One region of the Pseudoalteromonas sp. SM9913 genome, then DNA from elsewhere that is predicted to be linked to it. Evidence: predicted binding sites of a transcription regulator. Region 1 holds the regulator's gene; each other region holds the start of a gene.
The links. Region 1 encodes LexA, which represses DNA repair genes until DNA is damaged. Its sites were predicted from a motif close to TACTGTATNNNNATACAGTA; they were not measured.

Region 1 (5,298 bases):
AGCAATTTGCATTATTTAATGCGTTGGCTGCGTACGCGCAAAATATTGATAATTTAGCCGTGTTAAAAGAGGCGCTAGCGCGAATTAATCATAAGCATACCAGCTTAAATATTTTACCTGAGCATTATCCTATTGTGGGCGCACATTTAATCGGTACGTTAAAAGAGCTTATTCCTGAGCAGTTTACTGCCGATGTTGAATATGCGTGGCGCGAGGCCTACGGTGTACTTGCTGATATTTGTATTACCGAAGAAGCGGCATTGTATGCGCACAGTAAAAACAACCATGGTGGCTGGGCAGGCACGCGCCAGTTTGAAATTACTGATAAACATGTTGAATCTGAATTCGTAACTAGTTTTACGCTGACACCTGTGGATGGTAAAGCAGTTATTACCTACAAGCCAGGACAGTACATTGGCATTAAAGTTAAGCCTGAGGGCGCAGAATATGAAGAGATCCGCCAGTATTCTATTTCGCAAAAGAGCAATGCTAAAAACTATCGTATTAGCGTTAAAAAAGAGTGCCAACCAAAGCCTGGCGTGGTGTCTAATTATTTACACTCACTAGAGCAAGGCGCACGAGTAGAGTTATACCCGCCAGCGGGAGACTTCATTTTAAAAAATGAGGTAACTCCAGTGGTACTTATTTCAGCAGGCGTTGGCCAAACCCCGATGATGGCGATGCTGCAAACGCTACTTAGTGGTGATAAAAATCAAGCGATTAGTTATTTGCACGCGTGTGAAAACAGCCGCGAATTTTCATTTAAAGGGTATTTAGCGCAGCAAACGGCAATGCATCCACAGCTAAAAACATTTACTTGGTTTTATCAAGGTGGCGAGGAGTGTGATTTCACTGGGCTAATGGATTTAACGGTGCTTGAGGCATCATTACCTATTAGCGAAGGGGCATTTTATTTGTGTGGACCAGCATCATTTATGGCTTACGTAAAAGGCCAGCTACTTGATTTAGGTGTGCAAAGCTCAAACATTCACTACGAAATATTTGGACCACACCAAGCGTTATAGGTTAATTAAAAGCGTGTGTTACACGCTTTTAATTTAAACTTACAGCTTTTTACTATTTGTGTTAGCAGCATAAGCTTGTTGTTGCCAAGCATTAAATAGCTTTTGTTGTTTAGCTGAAATTTTTAAACCATACGTTTTTTGCATGTAAGCGTACGCATCGGCAATGCGTTTACGTGCATGAACAGGCGGTTCAACAACACGTTGTTTAAAATTAACTTTAACCTCACAGCGACCATATTGCGTCGCGTTTTGGGCTAACATGCCAAAGCGGTAGTTTGAGCGATCGGCGTTAATTTCACCAATTGCAGGGGCTAAATTGTTTATATCGGCTTCCATCATGCGAAACTTAGCGCTAACTTTGCGGCAGTTTTTACGCCCACCATCTTGCCAACATTGTAACTGGTGACCAAATTCCCATGCAGGGACAATATGTTCCCATTCAATTCGCAGGGCACGTTGATTTACTTTGCCTGAGCGGGTTAGTGTGTTGCGAGGCACGTAGCCACAATGGGTAGGGTCGGGTACCAACTTTTTGCCTTGTTTTTTTATATCGCAACCACAATAAATACTTTTAGCGTTTTCGGGAAGGGTATTAATTAAGTGCTTTTTGGCACTCGAAAACCGCGTAAATTGTTCGCCCATTGCTGAAAAACAAGCACAGCAAGCCAACAAAGCTAAAATAAACCGAATCATATCCATCACATACGTGAACTACAGGAGCGGCTAGTTTAAGGCCTAGAATAAAAAAGTAAACTGCCGCCGGCATGCTTTAATTTTAATTTGCGTATTTTGTAGAGGGCGTTTTTGAGGAGTAAATAGTGGGCAATATTCAGAGGCTAACGCTAAAAATGCGTTAATGAGGTGATTCCTGCGTTGTTGATTTGGTATAACGGTAAAACTGCGTTAAAGTTTGCAATGAAATTAATAGAGGGTAAAAACGAGATAATGTCGGAAATTCAATTTTTAAATGTAGATCTAGAGCTTGAGTCAAAGCAAGATATTAGCGTATTAGTTGCTGATTTAAAAAAGGTCGCAACTATTTTACATTATGATAAAGACGAATACCGTCAACTTGCTCGCATTGAGGTTGCAGGTGAAATAACCACGCCAGATAAAGCGATTAATCACTTGTGTGAGTTAATCGAGTCGTGTTCACGCAATGCATTAAAGCAATGGTTGAGTTGTTCACGCAGAACTTTCGATATTGGGTTTGAGTCTGGCACTTCGCCAAAATGCTTTAACCAAGCCTTACATGCAGATACCTTGTTACGTATATCTGCAATTGGTGCAGGCGTAGAAATTACTATTTACCCTTTCGAAAAGTAATTTAATTTCAACCTTGGTTAATTGACTTACTAGCCTTTTCGCTCTACTACGGCTGCGGTCATACGTGATACGCAGCAAAGCTCATTGCGGCTATTGGTTATTTTAATATCCCAAACCGAGCTGCGCTTGCCGATATGATAAGCTCTCGCTGTGGCCGTTAATGTGCCATTGCGTGATGCCTTTAAATGACTTGCACTGATTTCTTGGCCAACACAATAAAATCGATTGAAATCAACCACAAAATTAGCGGCATAACTTGCTACTGTTTCAGCAAGCACCACATTTGCACCACCATGAACGATACCCATAGGGTTATGATGCTCTGGAATTGCCGGCATAGTTGCCACTAAGTAGTCATCACCAATTTCACTGATTTCTATTCCCATGGTTTTCATGAGTGTCCCTTGGCCTGTAATACCTTGATCTAATTGCTTACAAAACTCTAATGTAATCGGTTGATGCCAAATACTCATGCTAGCTCCTTGGATAAGTAATTGAGAATTAAAATTTATTAATATGATAATGCGTTGCTAATAATTACATTTATCACCCTGCTTTTAAAGTAGGTTATTGTTTGATGATAACGGCATATAAGGCATTAATTTATATTTGCGATTTTTAAATAACTGTATATACTCACAGTTAATTGTACTGTATGGAAAACCAGTTGTATGCGACCATTAACGAAACGCCAAGCGCAAATACTCGAACTCATTAAAGTGTTTATTAAAGACACTGGTATGCCTCCTACACGTGCCGAAATTGCACAAACACTGGGTTTTAAAAGTGCGAATGCTGCAGAAGAACACTTAAAAGCACTGGCCAAAAAAGGTGTGATTAAAATGAAGCCAGGCGCGAGTCGGGGCATTCAGCTTGTTGAAGAAGAGGAGCCAGAGCAGTTAGGCTTACCTTTAATTGGCAGGGTGGCTGCCGGTGAGCCTATATTGGCGCAACAGCATGTAGAAAGCCACTGTAAAATTGACCCTTTAATGTTTAAACCTGCGGCCGATTTTTTATTGCGTGTTAACGGTATGAGTATGAAAGACATTGGTATTATGGATGGTGATTTACTTGCTGTGCATAAAACCCAAGTTGCCGAAAATGGACAAGTTATTGTTGCCCGTGTTGACGACGATGTAACCGTGAAGCGTTTAGAAAAAGCGGGCAGAAAAGTACTCTTACATGCTGAAAATGATGAGTTTTCAGCTATTGAGGTCGATTTAGAAAATGAGTCGTTCAATATTGAAGGCTTAGCGGTAGGTGTTATTCGTAACGCTGACTGGATGTAGTATTAAAGCATAATTTAGCGCTTAATAGTGATTAGGCGCTGGGTTTGTTAGCAGCACAATGTCTAACTTATCAAATGTATGACTATATGTTGTTAAGTGCTTCTCCTATCATAAATAAAATCACTAAATACTTTATAAATAAACAAATTTACTCTGCTTTTTTAAGTTAACAATTTTTTATATTTCTATCCTGTAATTTCAATACACCCCTTACTAAACCTGACTCTTAGATTAATTGCCTGACTAGTTGCTATTTTTTTAGCTGCGCATTTTAAAAAATACACCTTGTTTATTTTTCATACTCACCTTGCTTATTGTTTATTTTTTAACTAGTTATTAAAGAGCTGGAATAAAAATAACTCACAGCTTAGTCGTTTTGAGAACACACATTTACTAAATCCAGCACCCTTATAAAAAATAAAAATAACGAATAGGCGTTTAAGCCGTATGCCTCTTCGCTTTGCGTCAGCAATAGCATCAAAGGAGCCGTCACATGGGTAAGCTGAGTTCTTCCTTGTGGCTTATATTGTTTGTTTTTTCGCAGAATGTGCTTGCTAATAGCCAATATAATATGCGTAAAGGCGTAACCGATATAAGTAATAATGTATACCAACTGCACATGACTATTTTTTTAATATGTTGTGTGATTGGGGTGATCGTGTTTGCCATTATGTTTTGGGCACTCATTCATCATCGCAAATCTAAAGGGGCTGTCCCTGCCCAATTCCATGAAAGCACCAAAGTAGAAATACTGTGGACTGCGATCCCTTTTGTCATATTAATTGTTATGGCCATTCCTGCGACTAAAACCTTAATTGCCATGGAGGATGCCAGCAAAGCTGATCTCACCATTAAAATTACAGGCTCACAGTGGAAGTGGCATTACGAGTATATGGGGGAGGACGTTGAGTTTTATTCCATGCTAGCTACACCTCAAAATGAAATAACCAACCTTGCTGATAAAAACCCGAATTATTTACTCGAGGTCGATAAACCGCTGGTACTACCAATTAATCAAAAAGTACGTTTTTTAATGACTTCAGATGATGTTATTCACTCATGGTGGGTGCCTGACTTTGCCGTTAAAAAAGATGCAAACCCTGGGTTTATTAATGAAACATGGACCAATATTAATGAGGTTGGTACTTACCGTGGGCAGTGTGCAGAGCTTTGCGGTAAAGATCATGGTTTTATGCCTGTTGTGGTAGAAGCTAAAACAGAAGAAGACTTCAAAACGTGGTTAGCAGAGGCTAAACAAGCCAAGCAAAAAGCAGCTGCAGCAGACGCTGCGTTATTAGACCAAGTTGTACCAAAAGAAGAGCTGATGGCGCTTGGTGAGCAGGTTTATATGGCGAGCTGCGCGGCGTGCCATCAGCCAACAGGATTAGGCTTGCCGGGTGTTTTTCCGGCTCTTAAAGGCAGCCCAATAGTCATAGGTGATATCAAAGGGCATATAGATATTTTGCTCCACGGTAAACCAGGTACGGCTATGCAGTCTTTCGCAAAGCAATTATCAATCAAGCAAATAGCAGCTGTTATTACCTATAAACGCAACGCGTGGGGTAATGACACTGGTGATGTAATTCAACCGAGCGAGATACAAGCGGCACTGGATGCTGATGGGGAGGCTAAATAATGAGTAGCATTGCAGAACAACC
Region 2 (5,298 bases), 1.2 Mb from region 1:
AGACGTATTATTTGCACCTAAAAAGAAATGGTAACTCCTTTCTAAATAAAAAAGCCCATGCAGTTGCATGGGCTTTTTTTTGAATAGGATTTTGCCCCACTTTGTGTTTACATACTAGGACATATACATATTCTAACAAGCTGCCTGCATTAAGATAAAAATGCGAACTTAACAATAAACAAGGCAGTTAAAATCCAAACACTAATGCTTACCTGATCTTTTTTGCCACACAGCACTTTTACCGCCGTATAAGAAATAAAACCAAGTGCAATACCGTGTGCAATTGAGAACGTCAGCGGTGTCATTAATAATACAACACTCACCGGAATTGCATCAGTCATGTCATCCCAATTTACAAACTTTAAGTTTTGTAGCATCAATACAGATACATATAAAATAGCTCCCGCGGTTGCGTATGCAGGCACCATTTGAGCTAAAGGCGCAAAAAACATCATCAGTAAAAAGCAGCAACCCACAACCACAGCGGTCAAACCCGTTCGACCACCAACAGATACACCTGCAACAGACTCAATGTATGACGTGGTTGTTGAAGTACCGAGCATTGCACCTGCAATGGTTGCTGTGCTGTCGGCGCTTAATGCACGACCTAAACGCGGCATATTACCGTTTTTATCTGCTAAACCAGCCTTCTGAGTTACCGCAACTAACGTGCCTGAGGTATCAAACAAATCAACGAATAAAAACGCAAAAATAACACTCAACATCGACAGTTCAAACGCGGCACTAAAGTCCAGTTGCATAAAGGTCGGCATGATAGAAGGTGGCATAGCAATAACACCATGATACTCCACTAACCCCATAGACACAGCAATCGCGGTGACTAGTAAAATACTAATCAGTACGCCACTTTTAAAATCGCGATAAAGCAGTGCAGCAATAACAAAAAAGCTGAAAATAGCCAATAAAGGACCAGGCGAGGTAATATCACCCAACTGCACCAGTGTTGCAGGACTTGATACAATAATACCGGCACTTTTAAGTGCGATGAGAGCTAAAAATGCGCCAATACCCGTTGCTATTGCTTGCTTGAGCACCAGAGGGATTGCATTAATAATCCACTCTCGCACCTTAAATAAGCTTAGAATTAAAAATATACACCCTGACATAAATACCGCGCCCAACGCAGCTTGCCAGCTATAACCCATACCTAATACAACACCATAGGTAAAAAATGCATTTAATCCCATACCCGGTGCCAATGCCAGTGGATAATTGGCCCACAAACCCATAATAAAACACCCTATTGCAGCAGCAATACAGGTGGCAACAAAGGCAGCACCTTGGTCCATACCCGCTTCAGCAAGCATAGCTGGGTTTACGAATACGATATAAACCATCGTAATAAATGTAGTCATACCGGCAATACATTCACGGCGAACCGAAGAATCATTTGCACGGATTTTGAATAAGGCTTCGAGCATAATAAACTTGTGGTTGTAAAAAGTGGCGAGATTTTAGCATAAAAATAACTTTTTACAGGACATTTTACCTTGCTATATACTAAACTAGCTAAGTGATTAAAATAACAAACGAAGTAGCATGATCAAAACGACACCAAGTGGCCAAGACTTAGAGCAACAATTAGACAACATTCTTTCTTTTGTAACGCAACCAAGCGATGCAAATCTCCCTGCGAGCTCTAAAAACACCGATCAAGACACATTAAATAAAGCCCTTTATTACCTTAAAAATGAACAAGGCGCCTTAGCCGCAAAATGGATGCGTTTGGCAGCAATGGCAGGAAATTATCGCGCGCAGTTTTATTTAGGGCTGTTTTTTATAAAAGGACAAGGTGTGCCGCAAAGTGTATTTCATGGTGCTGCGTGGCTTAGCTTAGCCAGTAGTCAAGGCTATGAACCCGCCATAGAAGCAATGAGCGATATACGAAAACATATTAGTACCAAACGACTTAAAGATGCTCAATGCTACGCAGCCAGCCTGTATGAACAAATTCACCAGTTACAATTTTCACATTTGATCCCCTCTAGTAGCGAAAAATAATTTCACTGCCCTAAAACTCATTTCATCTGTAAATTAATTAAGCGTTTATAGCCAAAACAAGCACGCTTAATTAATTTAAACTACTGTATACCCCCTGTTCATCTGTATTTATTTGCTCCCAGCCTTAAAATTAATTCTGTGGGCATTAACTTTCAATAAAAATTAAACCATTGTTATATATAGATTATTTATATATTTATAGTAACTGTCGCGTTTTAAGATGAATAACTGTACAAAAAAATAGCAAAAAACACTTGCACCAAACAACTGTATAAACTACTGTATGAATGTACTGTATAAAAACCCAGTGAGTGAGAAGATTATGTTACAGCCAATTACCGTAAGAACAGTTAAAAGCTACCAGCAAGATGACCAATCAGATTGTGTTAACGTTGTACAAATTGAAGATGAAATTTCAGCAACGTTTGAGTTATTAAAAGTATTACACCAATACAACAGCCTAAACGCATGGACACTGTTAATAGCACCAGATAACGTACCGAGCAAAGCGCTACTTGATTCATGCTCAATTGATACCAGTAAATTACTGGTTATTCGTCAAAAGCATTTAGTTAATTTAGAGTATGTTTTAAGTTCTGCACTTCACAATGGAAATTTTGCCGCGGTGATCACCTGGACTGACATAATAAATAACCAACAACTGTCGCAGTTATCATTAAACTTGAGCCATACGCGCACTAAGTTGTATTGCTTTAGCAAAAAAAGCGCTCATTCTGAGATTTCACTTACGCAATAAGCTTGATAAACTAGCGTTTTAATACACAGTACATTTATCATGACTTCTAACGCCCTATTATGTTTTTGTGGCAGTCAGCAACCTTATGCTGATTGCTGCGAGCCTTTTCATTTAAAAACCAAACAGCCACACACACCAGAGCAACTTATGCGTGCACGCTACAGTGCTTATGCTGTTAAAAACGCGGTTTTTGTTCGTGAAAGTTATGCAAAAGAAAAACAAACTGAAAATTCAATTTCAGAAATTAAAGATTTTGCAAATAGTTGCCGTTTTATAAACTTAGCCGTATTAGACTCTGGTTATAATGATGAAACAGGATTTGTTACATTTAAAGCTCACTACTTTTATCAAGATTTATATTGCGAGTTGGCAGAAAATTCAAGGTTTATTAAAGAAGATGGACAATGGCGATACCTTGATGGTGAGATTACACCGGTTGCCGATATTAAAGTAAAACGTAATGATACGTGCCCTTGTGGCAGTAATAAAAAATACAAAAAATGTCATAGTGTATAAACTTCATCTACAAAAAATGGGCCACAAGGCCCATTTTCAAAAACTACACTAAACGCAAATTAGCGTTTTACTCGCCATCATCTTCATCGAAATCTTGACGCTGTGCAGGTCTTGCTAAAATCTCTAAGTAAAAAGAAGTTAAACCTTGCTTTTCAATTTCACTGATGTGATTGTTAATTTCAGCAACGTGAACCACTTGGGCTTCTTCAGCCGTGTTACCAAACTTACAATCAAATGCCCAGTAGTCGGCATCAACAGGTAAAGTTTTATTACGTTCTCTTTTCAAATATTTTTTCACTTCATGCTTTGCAGCATCAACCATACGAGGGTATTTGATTTTCTCATGATTCAGCGTGAATGTTTTCTTCATTACGTTCCTAATTACCTTGGTTTAATGATAATGGCATTTAATGTCATACCATTTGCGCCATTATAGCAATTGCATTTAAATTTTGGATGCTTTTTTATATTAAATCAGTTATTAAAATAAAGCACCTATAAAACCAATAGTTACTTACTACTATAAACACAGTTTATTACAATCAAATGGCATGTATAAAGCAGCAATTGAACACATATAATTAGGCACTAAACAAATGTAATGGCTGGTGGATAGCTTCATTTTGTAAATCATCATAAAATGTCACCGCATCCATTTGAGGGTTTGATAACTCGATGTTGGTATTTTGGATTCGTCGACGTACCGCTAATTCACAGTTATCAATGACAGTCAGTGGAATGTGGTTTTTATCATCACGAATATTAAATGGCTCAGGCTTTAAGCACTGAGTTAACTTTATATCACTCATCCCTACAGCGCTTCCCATTTTTGCTAAAAGCTCTGTGTTATTTTTACCAATTAACATATTAAAGGTATCTGGCGCTAATGGCTGCTTTGGACCTGCGCCAAATTGTTTACGCAGAGCATCTTCATTAGCTTGATAATGCTTAGTGTCACTTTTGGGTAGGTGGAATTCACTAAAATCGAGTGCATCGTGAGAGAGCATTGCTAATAAAAGTGCAAACTCGCCTCGGCGGTTTTCGTGCACACTTTCGTTAAGCCTTGTTTTTAACTGGCTCTCCGTGATTAACAAATCACCAATCTGCATAGACTTTAGCCTATTTAACTAATTAATAAGTATTTATCGGCTAAATTTGAATTTTCTTTAGCTTTTTTCTTTACTTAAATAAGAAGTTTGCTATTATCTGCCGCGTTGCATTGGAGGGGTTCCCGAGCGGCCAAAGGGATCAGACTGTAAATCTGACGGCTCAGCCTTCGCTGGTTCGAATCCAGCTCCCTCCACCACTTCTCTTCTCTACCTTATTTCTTTTTATTCAAATACCCACTGTAAACTCATACCATGATTGTTTAACCAGTTACTTGCTTGTTTATAATCTGAATAAAATAATCCCACACGTTGCCAAAATTGAGCGCTGTGATTTAAATATTTTAAATGTGCTAATTCATGAACAATCACGTAGTCAATGACCCATGTCGGTGCACTTGCCAAGTGTAAGTTGAAGGTTAGTTCACGCCTGCGATTACAACTACCCCAGCGACGTTTATACAATTGAATACGAATATTACTCGGTAGCTTTTCACCCATCAGCTGACAATAATCGTTAACTCGCATTTCAATATAACTTTCTAATTTCTCATGCAAAAACTGCTCTAGCAAACTTTGATACATTTGCGTTTGATGCTTTACACGTGAAGAAATACTCAGTAACAGCGTTTGGCTTTCATTGTGCTGCTGCCATTGAGTGCGTGCTGCGTTTTCAAATTGCACATTTACAGCTTCATTAAATAATTTAATACTCTGGGTTTTGAGTGGAAACTGTCGTGTATCGGCTTGAATTTGTTGCTTATGTAACTGAGCATCAATCCAGTCCTGTTTACTTAACAGCCATTCATTAATTTGTGTTTTCGTTACAAAATGGGGCGCATATACCGTAAGCTCACGTTGTGCGACTTTGATAGCCACTGTTTTTCTTCGCTTACT
Region 3 (5,298 bases), 790 kb from region 1:
TTACACTGGCCATGGCGCTCAAGTGTTACCCACTGCAACCTGGTGGTCTACTTGCCATTGAGGCACTATTAATTGGTATGACATCAACCACGCAAGTTGAACATGAAATAGCACAAAACCTAGATGTGCTTTTATTACTTATTTTTATGGTTGCCGGTATTTATTTCATGAAAGATCTGCTGCTGTATATTTTTACCAAGTTAGTGGTTTCAGTAAGAAGTAAAACCGTTTTATCGCTTGCCTTTGCAATAGCTGCTGCGTTTTTATCAGCTTTTTTAGATGCCCTAACTGTAATGGCGGTTGTTATTGCGGTGGCCATGGGCTTTTATAGTATTTATCACAAGGTGGCCTCAGGAAAAGATTTTATTAGTGAGCACGATATTAACGATGATAACCAAGTAAAAGAGGTAAACCGTCAAGAGCTTGAAGAGTTTCGTGCTTTTTTACGTAATTTACTCATGCATGCCTCGATTGGGACCGCACTTGGCGGCGTGTGTACTATGGTTGGTGAACCACAAAATTTAATTATTGCAGAGCGAGCAAGTTGGCTATTTGGAGAGTTCTTTTTAAGAATGCTGCCCGTTTCTTTACCCGTGCTTTTTGCGGGCTTATTAACAACCTTTTTATTAGAAAAAACAAAAACCTTTGGCTATGGGGCAAAACTGCCAGAAACAATTCATGCTATTTTAAAAAACCATGCACAAACACTTGATAAAAAACGCACCAAACGCGATAGAGTGAACCTCACAATTCAAGCACTTATCGCTATCTGGTTAATTACTGGCTTAGCGTTACATTTAGCAACCGTGGGCTTAATTGGTTTATCGGTAATTATTTTAGCCACGTCGTCGGCCGGCATAATAGAAGAGCACCAACTCGGTAAAGCCTTTGAAGAGGCCCTCCCCTTCACTGCACTACTTTGTGTATTTTTTAGTGTGGTTGCAGTAATCATCGATCAACAACTCTTTACCCCTGTGATTACTTGGGTACTAACATTTGAAGGGCACTTACAATTGGTGATGTTTTTTATCGCTAATGGATTGCTTTCAATGGTCAGTGATAATGTATTTGTCGGCACTGTATATATAAATGAAGTTGCTGCAGCTCTAAAAGCAGGTCAAATAACTCGAGACCAATTTGATTTACTTGCAGTGGCGATAAACACCGGCACAAACTTACCCAGCGTGGCCACCCCTAATGGTCAAGCTGCTTTCTTATTCTTACTTACATCAACACTAGCTCCCGTGTTACGCCTATCTTACGGTCGAATGGTGTATATGGCTTTACCTTACACTTTTGTGCTTACCTTTGTTGGGTTAAGCGCGACTTATTTTGGCTTGAGTGAAATAACCAGTTTGTTTTATGACTGGGGGATAATACAACACCACATCCCTGTAGCGAATTCTGGGCATTAAGAGCTTCCCCGACTTTGAGGAGCTAGGAAATTTCATAGCTCCTCACTTTTTCCCTTTTACTTGCTCCGCTGTTTATCCTACGTCATAATCTAAGCCCTTATTTAAATACGGATTTGTTATGAACTGGCTTGCTAATCTAAGTACTCAACGTACACCTTGGTTATTATTCAGTGGGATTGTTTTTCTGCTTGAAGTCATCGCGCTCTTTTTTCAATACAACATGGGATTAGCACCGTGCATTATGTGTATTTACCAACGCACCGCGGTATTAGGCTTACTTTTTGCCGGTATTATTGGCGCCAGTAAACCAAACAACCTCGTAGTCCGTATTGTCGCTTATACAGTGTGGGGGGTTTCAAGTGTATGGGGGTTACTAATAGCTCGTGAGCACATTGAAATGCAAACAACCACTGACCCCTTCGCATTTAGCTGTGAGTTTGAGCCAAATTTTCCAGAGTTTATGCCATTACATCATTGGATACCGCAATTTTTTGAGGCAACCGGTGATTGCGGAAACATAGATTGGCAATTTGCAGGCTTAAGTATGCCAGCATGGATGGAAGTTATTTTTGTATTGTTTACCGCCACACTTATTGCGTTAGTGGCCAGTCGATTAATCTCTAAAAAGTCACTTTAATATGTTTACTTTTTTTTCAAGCCACGTTGACGAACTTAAACACTTAAAAGTTCGTCAAAGACAAACCGTTATTGCGATCTCGTTAAGTATGCTCTCTCCTAGTGACAGAGTGTTAATGCGTATTGTAAAGCTTATGCTGCTAAGCCCATTTTTTTTAATATTTACCCTTTTTGAAGGATGGCTACTCGTGCCCTTTTTGATTGTGGCTGGTTTAAGCTACCCGCTACTAACCGCCCCCGTAGATGTTAATTTTGCTAAAAAGCACCTTGGTGCTGCCTTAAAACAGTTTAATCAGGGCGCATAGCGCCCTTTTAAGTTAAAACGCCACCTTTCCATCAAGTTTGGCTAGCATTTTTTTACCCACCCCTTTTACTTTAGCTAGATCTTCAAGTGATGAGAAATCACCATTTGTTTCTCTATAATCGATAATTGCCTGTGCTTTTTTCTTGCCAACACCTGGTAACTTAATTAACTGTTTTAAATCAGCAGTATTAATATTAACCACGGCTGATTGCATCTGCTCTGATAGCATATCGCTTTGCGCAAAGGTGCTACCCATAGGTAATAAACATAAAGCAGCGGCTAATGAGATGATTTTAATTAATTTCATACTATTTCCTTTTGTGTTCTTACATGAACATTCGTTGATTATTTACACCCAGCACTTTTACATAACGTTGTGGTTACTAAGTACTAACGGTAACAATCACTCCTTGCGACTCCTTTACTGCAACGCGTTATAAAGTGACTTAATAAATAAAGTAGAGTTACTCTTTATTGTCAACCAAGCTGCAGATAAACTAAGGCTAAAGCTTGCAAAACCACGCGCAAGCTTGTACTGTATATAAAAACAGTAATCTAATGATTTAAATTAATCATATTGCCACGTAAGTAAGCAGGAGAAATCATGGCTGTTGTTGTTAAATATGTTGTAGAACGAAACGGAGTCGAGCGCATGACGTTTACTACTAAAAAAGAAGCTGATGCCTATGACAAAATGCTCGATATTGCCGAGTCACTAGAACTCATGCTTGAAAAAGTAGATGTGCCACTAAGTGAACAACAGGTTGAGTCGCTCGCGCTGGAGATTGCAAAAAGTAAAGACGACTTTATGGCCGTACTTAAAGGTGGTAAAGAAGTACCCACTAAAGCTAAAAAAACAAAGTCAGATAACGTTGCGGATATAAAAGATAAAGCAGCGAGTTAGTACTTTCAAAAGCTCAATAGTAATTATTAAAAAACTGAATTCGGTATTCGAATTCAGTTTTTTTATGCCTTTAAATAATAATAGCTAAAGGTCAGCTAAAGCTAATAAAAAATGCCAACCAGTTAAACTGATTGGCATTTATAAAAACCAACACTTTACGTTAGCTAATCAGTTACAATGACGATTCAACTTCATCAAACAGATCAGTAATTTCTTTTTTCGGTTCAGCTGTCACAAGGCTTCCTACCACAATAGCAATACTCGCTAAAATGAAGCCTGGGACGATTTCATAAATTACACTGCTTAAGCTCTCACCATTAATGGTAATAGGCGCATAAATCCATACAAGCACTGTTAAAGCACCAACAACCATACCGCTAATAGCCCCTTTTAAGTTCATACGTTTCCAGTAAAGGCTAAACAAGACAAGTGGACCAAATGCAGCACCAAAACCAGCCCATGCGTTACTAACTAAATCAAGTATTGAACTATTACGGTCATACGCTAGGTAAATAGCAAATAACGCAACCAGTATTACGCTAATACGCCCTACTAACACCAGCTCAGTTTGCGAGGCATCGCGGTTTAAGTAAATCTTGTAGAAGTCTTCAGTAAGCGAGCTTGAACACACCAATAATTGCGATGAAATCGTACTCATAATCGCAGCTAAAATAGCAGCCAGTAGGAAACCAGCAATTAATGGGTGGAAAATAAGTTCAGCTAATACTAAGAAAATGGTCTCTTTATCGGCAATTGGCATTTGGTTTTCAATCATAAAGGCAGCACCAAATAAACCGGTAAATACCGCACCAATCGCAGATAGTGTCATCCAAGACATTCCAATACGACGCATAGTTGGCATTTCTTTTACTGAGCGAATAGACATAAAGCGAACAATAATATGTGGCTGACCAAAGTAGCCTAAGCCCCAAGCCATCGCTGAAATAATAGCAATGGTAGAACCACCAGCAAACCAATCAAGCATATTCAATGAATGGATTTCACTGGCTTTTGGTGAACTTAACAACTGCTGGTAATTTGCATTTGCTAAAGTATCCATAAATGGCTGATCAAGCATCATATAAGTAGCGATAGGTACTGCAAGCAAGGAGATAAACATAATACAACCTTGCACGAAGTCTGTTAGGCTAACCGCTAAAAAGCCACCAAATAAGGTGTAAACAACAACCACACCTGTGGTGATGTATAAACCCATTTCGTAACTCATCTGAAATGAATTTTCAAATAACTTACCACCGGCGACAACGCCTGATGAAGTATACAAAGTAAAGAACACAATAATAACAATTGCAGAGATCACACGAAGGATATTCTTGTTATCATCAAAACGATTTGCAAAATAATCAGGGATGGTAATAGAGTCATTTGCTTTTTCAGTATAAACACGCAGTCTTGGGGCGACTAAGAAATAGTTTGCCCATGCGCCTAACACTAAGCCAATAGCAATCCAAACCTTGCTAAGCCCAAACAAGTACATTGCGCCAGGTAGGCCCATAAGTAACCAACCACTCATGTCTGATGCACCCGCTGATAAGGCAGCAACACTGGGGGCTAAATTACGACCACCTAGCATATACCCTGATATATCGCTGGTAGATTGCTTATATGCGTATAGTCCTATTCCCAGCATTACAATAAAATATAATGCCAGTGAAATAATCATTCCTGTTTCCAAATTTGCCTCCACTTAAATAAGTAATAACAGGCTTTTAATCCAAATAATGACTCTTGAAATCTTATAATTAAGACAGTATTGGAATAAAAGCTTTCTACTGAACTATAACACGGTAATTGCTAATAACTCCAACCCGCTCATTTAAGTAGATAAAAAACCATCGGTTAGCTCACTTTTGCAACAAATAAAATGAAAAACAATAAAATTAGATTAAGAAATACCAAACCAACCATAGTATTTTATTAATAATGTTCATTTTACCGATGCTATTTTGAATGTTTTCCAATATATTATTACAATGTTAATCAATTTCTACTCTTTCGGAATCTTATATGTATTTTTA
Region 4 (5,298 bases), 1.4 Mb from region 1:
ACGCCAAAGAACAAGCGCTCGCTTTGCTTGAAAAAGTAGGCTTAAGCCATCGGGTTGATCATTACCCGTCGCAGTTATCTGGTGGTGAGCAACAACGTGTTGCGATTGCCCGTGCATTTGTGGGTTCACCAAAAATATTGTTTGCCGATGAGCCATCAGCTAACTTAGATAGCAAAAATGGCCATATGATTGAGTCGTTATTATTTGATTTAAATAAGCAAAACGGTACAACCCTCATTTTAGTCACTCACGATGAAGCCTTAGCACAAAAATGTGAACGCATTATTCAAATAGAGGCGGGGGAGCTGGTACAAAATTCAACAGAGGAAATGGCAAATGTGGGCTAAATTAGCGCTTAAATTATTTTCTCGTGAGTTTCGCCGCGGTGAACTAACCGTAATAAGTGCTGCCATTGCTTTAGCGGTATTAACCGTGCTTACTTTATCTATGGTAACTGAGCGAATTGCACAAAGTATTGCACAAAAAAGCAGTGCATTTATAGCAGCAGATCGTGTTCTTGCCAGCAATCACGCCATAGATACCGCCTTTATAACCAAAGCAGAACAACAAAACTTACAAACTGCACAAATGGTGTACTTTGACACTATGCTGTTTGCAAACGATCAAATGCAGTTTAGCTCGGTAAAGGCTGCATCAAACAGTTACCCGCTTAAAGGCCAATTGAAAGTTAAGTCGGGTTTGAATGCTCAAACTGAGGTTGCCCCCGGTGCGCCAAGCCCTGGTAACGTATGGTTAAGTGAGTCAGTTTTTTATAGCTTAAACATAAACGTAGGCGACCAAGTTGAATTAGGTGCCGCGTTATTTAACGTTGAAAAGGTGATTGTAGAAGAACCCGACGCGCCATTTAATGTGTTCTCTAGTAGCCGTAGGGTGCTCATAAACATAGATGATGTGGCAAAAACCGAAGTAATACAGCCAGGCAGTCGTGTATTTTACCGCCAGTTATATGCAGGTGATGAAAACGACATCAATAGTTTTTACGATTGGTTAAAGCCGCAACTCAAAGAAAACCAAAACTGGTATGGTGTAAAAGACCGCCAGTCTCCTATTTCAAATAGCTTAAACAGAGCCGAAAGCTTTTTATTGTTAGCAGGTTTGCTGGGCATTATATTAGCCGCGGTTGCTATTGCAGTATCGGCTAAGCGCTATTGTGAGCGCCAATATGACCCAGTCGCAATGATGAAAACCTTAGGTGGCAGCCGCGATATGATCCGCAAAATTTACCTTATGCACTTATTAATGGTGTGTACCATGGCGGTAGTCGTTGGCCTTGCTATTGGTTACGGTTTACAAGAAGTTGCAACTGGTTACCTTGCAAAAAGCATGGGAACCGAACTGCCCATGGCAGGGTTTAAACCGTGGTTAGTGGCTATTAGCACCGGGGTTATTTGTGCGGTTATGTTTTCTATTAAGCCATTGTTAGATTTATTTGATATTCCACCACTTAGAGTGCTTCGCCGTAATTTAGGCGACCGCCTTGCGGTAAGTAAAATCCATTTAGGGCTTAGCGCCTTAACGGTATTTTTATTAATGTGGTTATTTAGTAACAATATTAAAATTACCCTTATTTTATTTGCCTCAACGCTTGCGCTTATTTTAGTGTTGTTTTTAATTTCTAAATTAATATTTGGCGGGGGCCGAAAGCTTGGCTTAAAGCCAGGTAACAGCTGGTCGTTGGCTATTGCGTCTATTCAAAAGCGCGCCAACGTTAATGCGGTGCAGCTAATTAGTTTTTCGCTAGCGATTAAATTACTGTTGTTTTTAATTGTGCTAAAAAACGACATTATTTCGGATTGGCAGTCTCAGTTACCAAGCGATGCACCTAATGCCTTTTTGGTTAATATTACGCAAAATGAGCTGGATCCGGTAAATGAATACTTAGCGCAAAAAGGCATTCAAGTGTCGGAGTTTTACCCAACGATTCGTGGCCGCGTGAATGCAGTAAATGGCGAAGCAGTAGCACGTGAAGTGTCATTGCAAGACAACGAGAAAAAAGACGAAGAAGCCCGCTCAGGCATTGGCCGCGAGCTTAACTTAACTTGGCTTAACGAAGTCCCCTCACAAAATGACATTATAGATGGCCAGTGGTTTGGCGATGACGCAGTAGCTGAGGCCTCACTTGAAGAGTCGATGATGAAGCGCCTTGATGTGAAAATGGGCGATACCCTCACGTTTTTAATTGGTGCGCAGTCGTTCGACGCTAAAATTACCAGTGTACGTAAAGTTAATTGGGCCACGCTTAAACCTAACTTTTTCATTATTTTAAGCCCTGATGTGTTGAGCAGCTTTCCGGCCACGTATATTTCATCAGTACGTATTGAGCCTGAGCAAAAGCGCGACTTTAGCCAGCTATTGCGAGCATACCCTACTATTACAGCGATTGATGTAGACAACTTTGTTAAACAAATTCAATCGACTATTGAGCAAGTGTCGTTAGCTATTGGCTTTGTACTGGCTATTGTGGTGTTGTGTGGCGCGTTGGTACTTATATCGCAGGTGCAAGCAAGCTTAGGTGAGCGCATGCAAGAAATTGTAATATTGCGTACGTTAGGCGCTAAAAGCCGATTAATAAAGAATGCCACCTTGTATGAGTTTTTATTACTGGGCGGTTTAGCCGGACTGGTGGCTGCATTTTTCAGTGATATAGCACTGTTAATAGTACAGCAGCAAATGTTTGATTTGGCAGGTAAGCTGCATCCTAATATTTGGGTTATTGGCCCCGTTGCTGGTGGCGTGTTTGTAGCAGGGTTAGGCTATTTTATGATTGCCCGTACGCTTAAACAAAATACTCAAAGCTTAGTGCGCGCTTTAGCGTAAACTTTGCGGCCAAATAGCGTTTAAATGCCTACTTTTTAAGTAGGCATTTTTGTTTTTGCTTTGTACTGGTAATTTATACAGTGCTCTGGCATTATTAGCACTATTAATAAATAACAATAATGAGAGTGCTGTTTGGCCATAATTTTAGGGATCGATCCGGGCTCGCGTTTAACGGGTTACGGTGTGGTTGCGCATCAAGGTGCCAAGTTTACATACTTAGGCAGTGGCTGTATTAAATTAGCCGATCATGACTTTCCCACCCGACTTAAAATGATTTACCAGGGCATTACGCAACTTATAGAGCAATTTTCGCCTGAAACATTTGCTATAGAAAAAGTATTTATGGCGCATAACCCTGATTCTGCTTTAAAGCTAGGTCAAGCCCGTGGTGCTGCGATTGTCGGTGCCTCTATGGCCGACTTACCGGTTTTTGAATACTCAGCACGGCAAATAAAGCAAGCCGTTGTGGGTAACGGTGGGGCAGATAAATCGCAAGTTCAACATATGGTTAAAAACATACTTAAACTGCCAGGTACGCCGCAAGCCGATGCGGCGGATGCGCTTGCAATTGCAATTTGCCATGCCCACTCTGAACAAAATTTAATAAAACTAGCGGGTAGCGCAAGCAAAACCGTTAGAGGACGTCTAAGGAAATAACAATGATAGGTCGCTTAAACGGCGTGTTAGTTGAAAAACAGCCCCCAGAAATACTATTAGAAGTGAGCGGCGTTGGCTACGAAGTACAAATGCCAATGACCTGTTTTTACGATTTGCCTAAAGTAGGCGACAACGCCATTGTGTACACTCATTTTGTAGTACGCGAAGACGCACAGTTATTGTTTGGCTTTAATAATAAAACCGAACGTGCGTTATTTAGAGAGCTGTTAAAAGCCAATGGAGTAGGGCCTAAATTAGGCTTAGCCATTTTGTCGGGCATGTCGGCGCAGCAGTTTGTAAGTTGTGTAAATAATGAAGATGCCACTGCCTTGGTTAAATTGCCAGGGGTGGGCAAAAAGACCGCAGAGCGCTTAGTGCTCGAAATGAAAGACAGATTAAAAAATTGGGGTAATGACTTATTTACCCCATTTAGCGATAGCGCCGTAATAGAGCCTGCGAGCGATGCAACTATAGCCAATAATGCGGCCGATGATGCGGTTTCGGCGTTAGTGGCGCTCGGTTATAAATTGCCACAAGCGCAAAAAGCAGTAAAATCAGTAAGCAAACCCGATATGTCGACTGAGGTTCTAATTAAAGAATCTTTGAAATCAATGCTGTGAGTAAATTATGATCGAAGCTGATCGCTTAATAGATGCTGCTGAAAAAACCAACGAAGACACCATAGACCGTGCTATTAGGCCTAAGTTATTGGCCGACTATCGTGGTCAGCCGCATGTTAAGCAACAAATGGAAATATTTATTGAAGCTGCGCGCAGTCGTAGCGAAGCGTTGGATCACTTATTGATATTTGGCCCACCAGGCTTAGGTAAAACCACGCTTGCTAATATTGTGGCGAACGAATTAAACGTAAATATTAAAACCACGTCTGGACCTGTGCTTGAAAAAGCGGGCGATTTAGCCGCATTGCTCACTAACCTTGAAGAGGGTGATGTACTGTTTATTGATGAAATTCACCGTTTGAGCCCGCAAGTTGAAGAAATACTCTACCCGGCAATGGAAGATTACCAGCTCGATATTATGATAGGTGAAGGCCCTGCAGCGCGTTCTATTAAGCTTGATTTACCCGCATTTACACTCATTGGTGCAACTACCCGTGCGGGATCATTAACTTCTCCACTGCGTGACCGTTTTGGTATTGTTCAGCGCTTAGAGTTTTACTCTGTGGAAGACTTATCGCATATTGTGGGGCGCTCAGCGCATTATCTTAGTTTAGAAATGTGTGACGATGGCGCGGCCGAAATAGCCAAACGTTCGCGCGGTACGCCACGTATTGCAAATCGTTTATTGCGCCGAGTGCGCGATTACACCCAAGTAAAGTCAGACGGTACGGTTAATGCTGAGGTGGCCCAACAAGCCCTCGACATGATTGACGTTGATAAAAGCGGTTTTGATTACATGGATCGTAAATATTTACTCGCCATCATCGAAAAGTTTATGGGTGGCCCTGTTGGCCTTGACAACTTAGCCGCGGCAATAGGCGAAGAGAAAGAAACCATAGAAGATGTGATTGAACCCTTTTTAATTCAACAAGGATTTATTCAGCGTACGCCGCGAGGGCGAATTGTCTCTGATAATGCGTACCACCATTTTGGCTTGTTACCTAAAAAAGATTAAATAACCAGAATAACTAGACTCTTTCTAAAGCCACTGTCATTTTAACGACAGTGGCTTTTTAGTATGAGCAAAAGCTAAATTTAGACGTATTTTACTTTGCCAATAATTCACTGAGCGTTAAGACATATCAGGCTATTGTGCGCCTGCTGTAACGTTACTGAGGCCGAG

Region 2: a site for LexA is predicted at 2,300-2,319, ahead of PSM_RS09095 (SulA-like leucine-rich domain-containing protein). Genes of this name have one in related genera too.
Region 3: a site for LexA is predicted at 2,889-2,908, ahead of PSM_RS10815 (YebG family protein). Genes of this name have one in related genera too.
Region 4: a site for LexA is predicted at 2,902-2,921, ahead of ruvC (crossover junction endodeoxyribonuclease RuvC). Genes of this name have one in related genera too.

The regions. Positions count from the first base shown of each region.
Region 1 is NC_014803.1:3,160,964-3,166,261, reverse strand. It holds gene hmpA (NO-inducible flavohemoprotein) at 1-1,025, shown strand, start outside; gene PSM_RS14565 (endonuclease) at 1,065-1,718, opposite strand; gene PSM_RS14560 (hypothetical protein) at 1,971-2,351, shown strand; gene PSM_RS14555 (PaaI family thioesterase) at 2,381-2,824, opposite strand; gene lexA (transcriptional repressor LexA) at 3,023-3,640, shown strand; gene coxB (cytochrome c oxidase subunit II) at 4,134-5,276, shown strand; gene ctaD (cytochrome c oxidase subunit I) at 5,276-5,298, shown strand, end outside.
Region 2 is NC_014803.1:1,999,227-2,004,524, forward strand. It holds gene PSM_RS09080 (hypothetical protein) at 1-34, shown strand, start outside; gene PSM_RS09085 (NCS2 family permease) at 150-1,442, opposite strand; gene PSM_RS09090 (tetratricopeptide repeat protein) at 1,561-2,022, shown strand; gene PSM_RS09095 (SulA-like leucine-rich domain-containing protein) at 2,345-2,779, shown strand; gene PSM_RS09100 (YchJ family protein) at 2,819-3,295, shown strand; gene PSM_RS09105 (DUF6172 family protein) at 3,363-3,665, opposite strand; gene PSM_RS09110 (VC2046/SO_2500 family protein) at 3,877-4,404, opposite strand; tRNA gene PSM_RS09115 (tRNA-Tyr) at 4,517-4,601, shown strand; gene PSM_RS09120 (M48 family metallopeptidase) at 4,627-5,298, opposite strand, start outside.
Region 3 is NC_014803.1:2,366,101-2,371,398, forward strand. It holds gene nhaB (sodium/proton antiporter NhaB) at 1-1,415, shown strand, start outside; gene dsbB (disulfide bond formation protein DsbB) at 1,534-2,052, shown strand; gene PSM_RS10805 (DUF6170 family protein) at 2,054-2,356, shown strand; gene PSM_RS10810 (ComEA family DNA-binding protein) at 2,369-2,662, opposite strand; gene PSM_RS10815 (YebG family protein) at 2,960-3,259, shown strand; gene putP (sodium/proline symporter PutP) at 3,432-4,943, opposite strand; gene PSM_RS10825 (EAL and HDOD domain-containing protein) at 5,288-5,298, shown strand, end outside.
Region 4 is NC_014803.1:1,260,595-1,265,892, forward strand. It holds gene PSM_RS05810 (ABC transporter ATP-binding protein) at 1-347, shown strand, start outside; gene PSM_RS05815 (ABC transporter permease) at 337-2,838, shown strand; gene ruvC (crossover junction endodeoxyribonuclease RuvC) at 2,971-3,495, shown strand; gene ruvA (Holliday junction branch migration protein RuvA) at 3,498-4,115, shown strand; gene ruvB (Holliday junction branch migration DNA helicase RuvB) at 4,123-5,130, shown strand.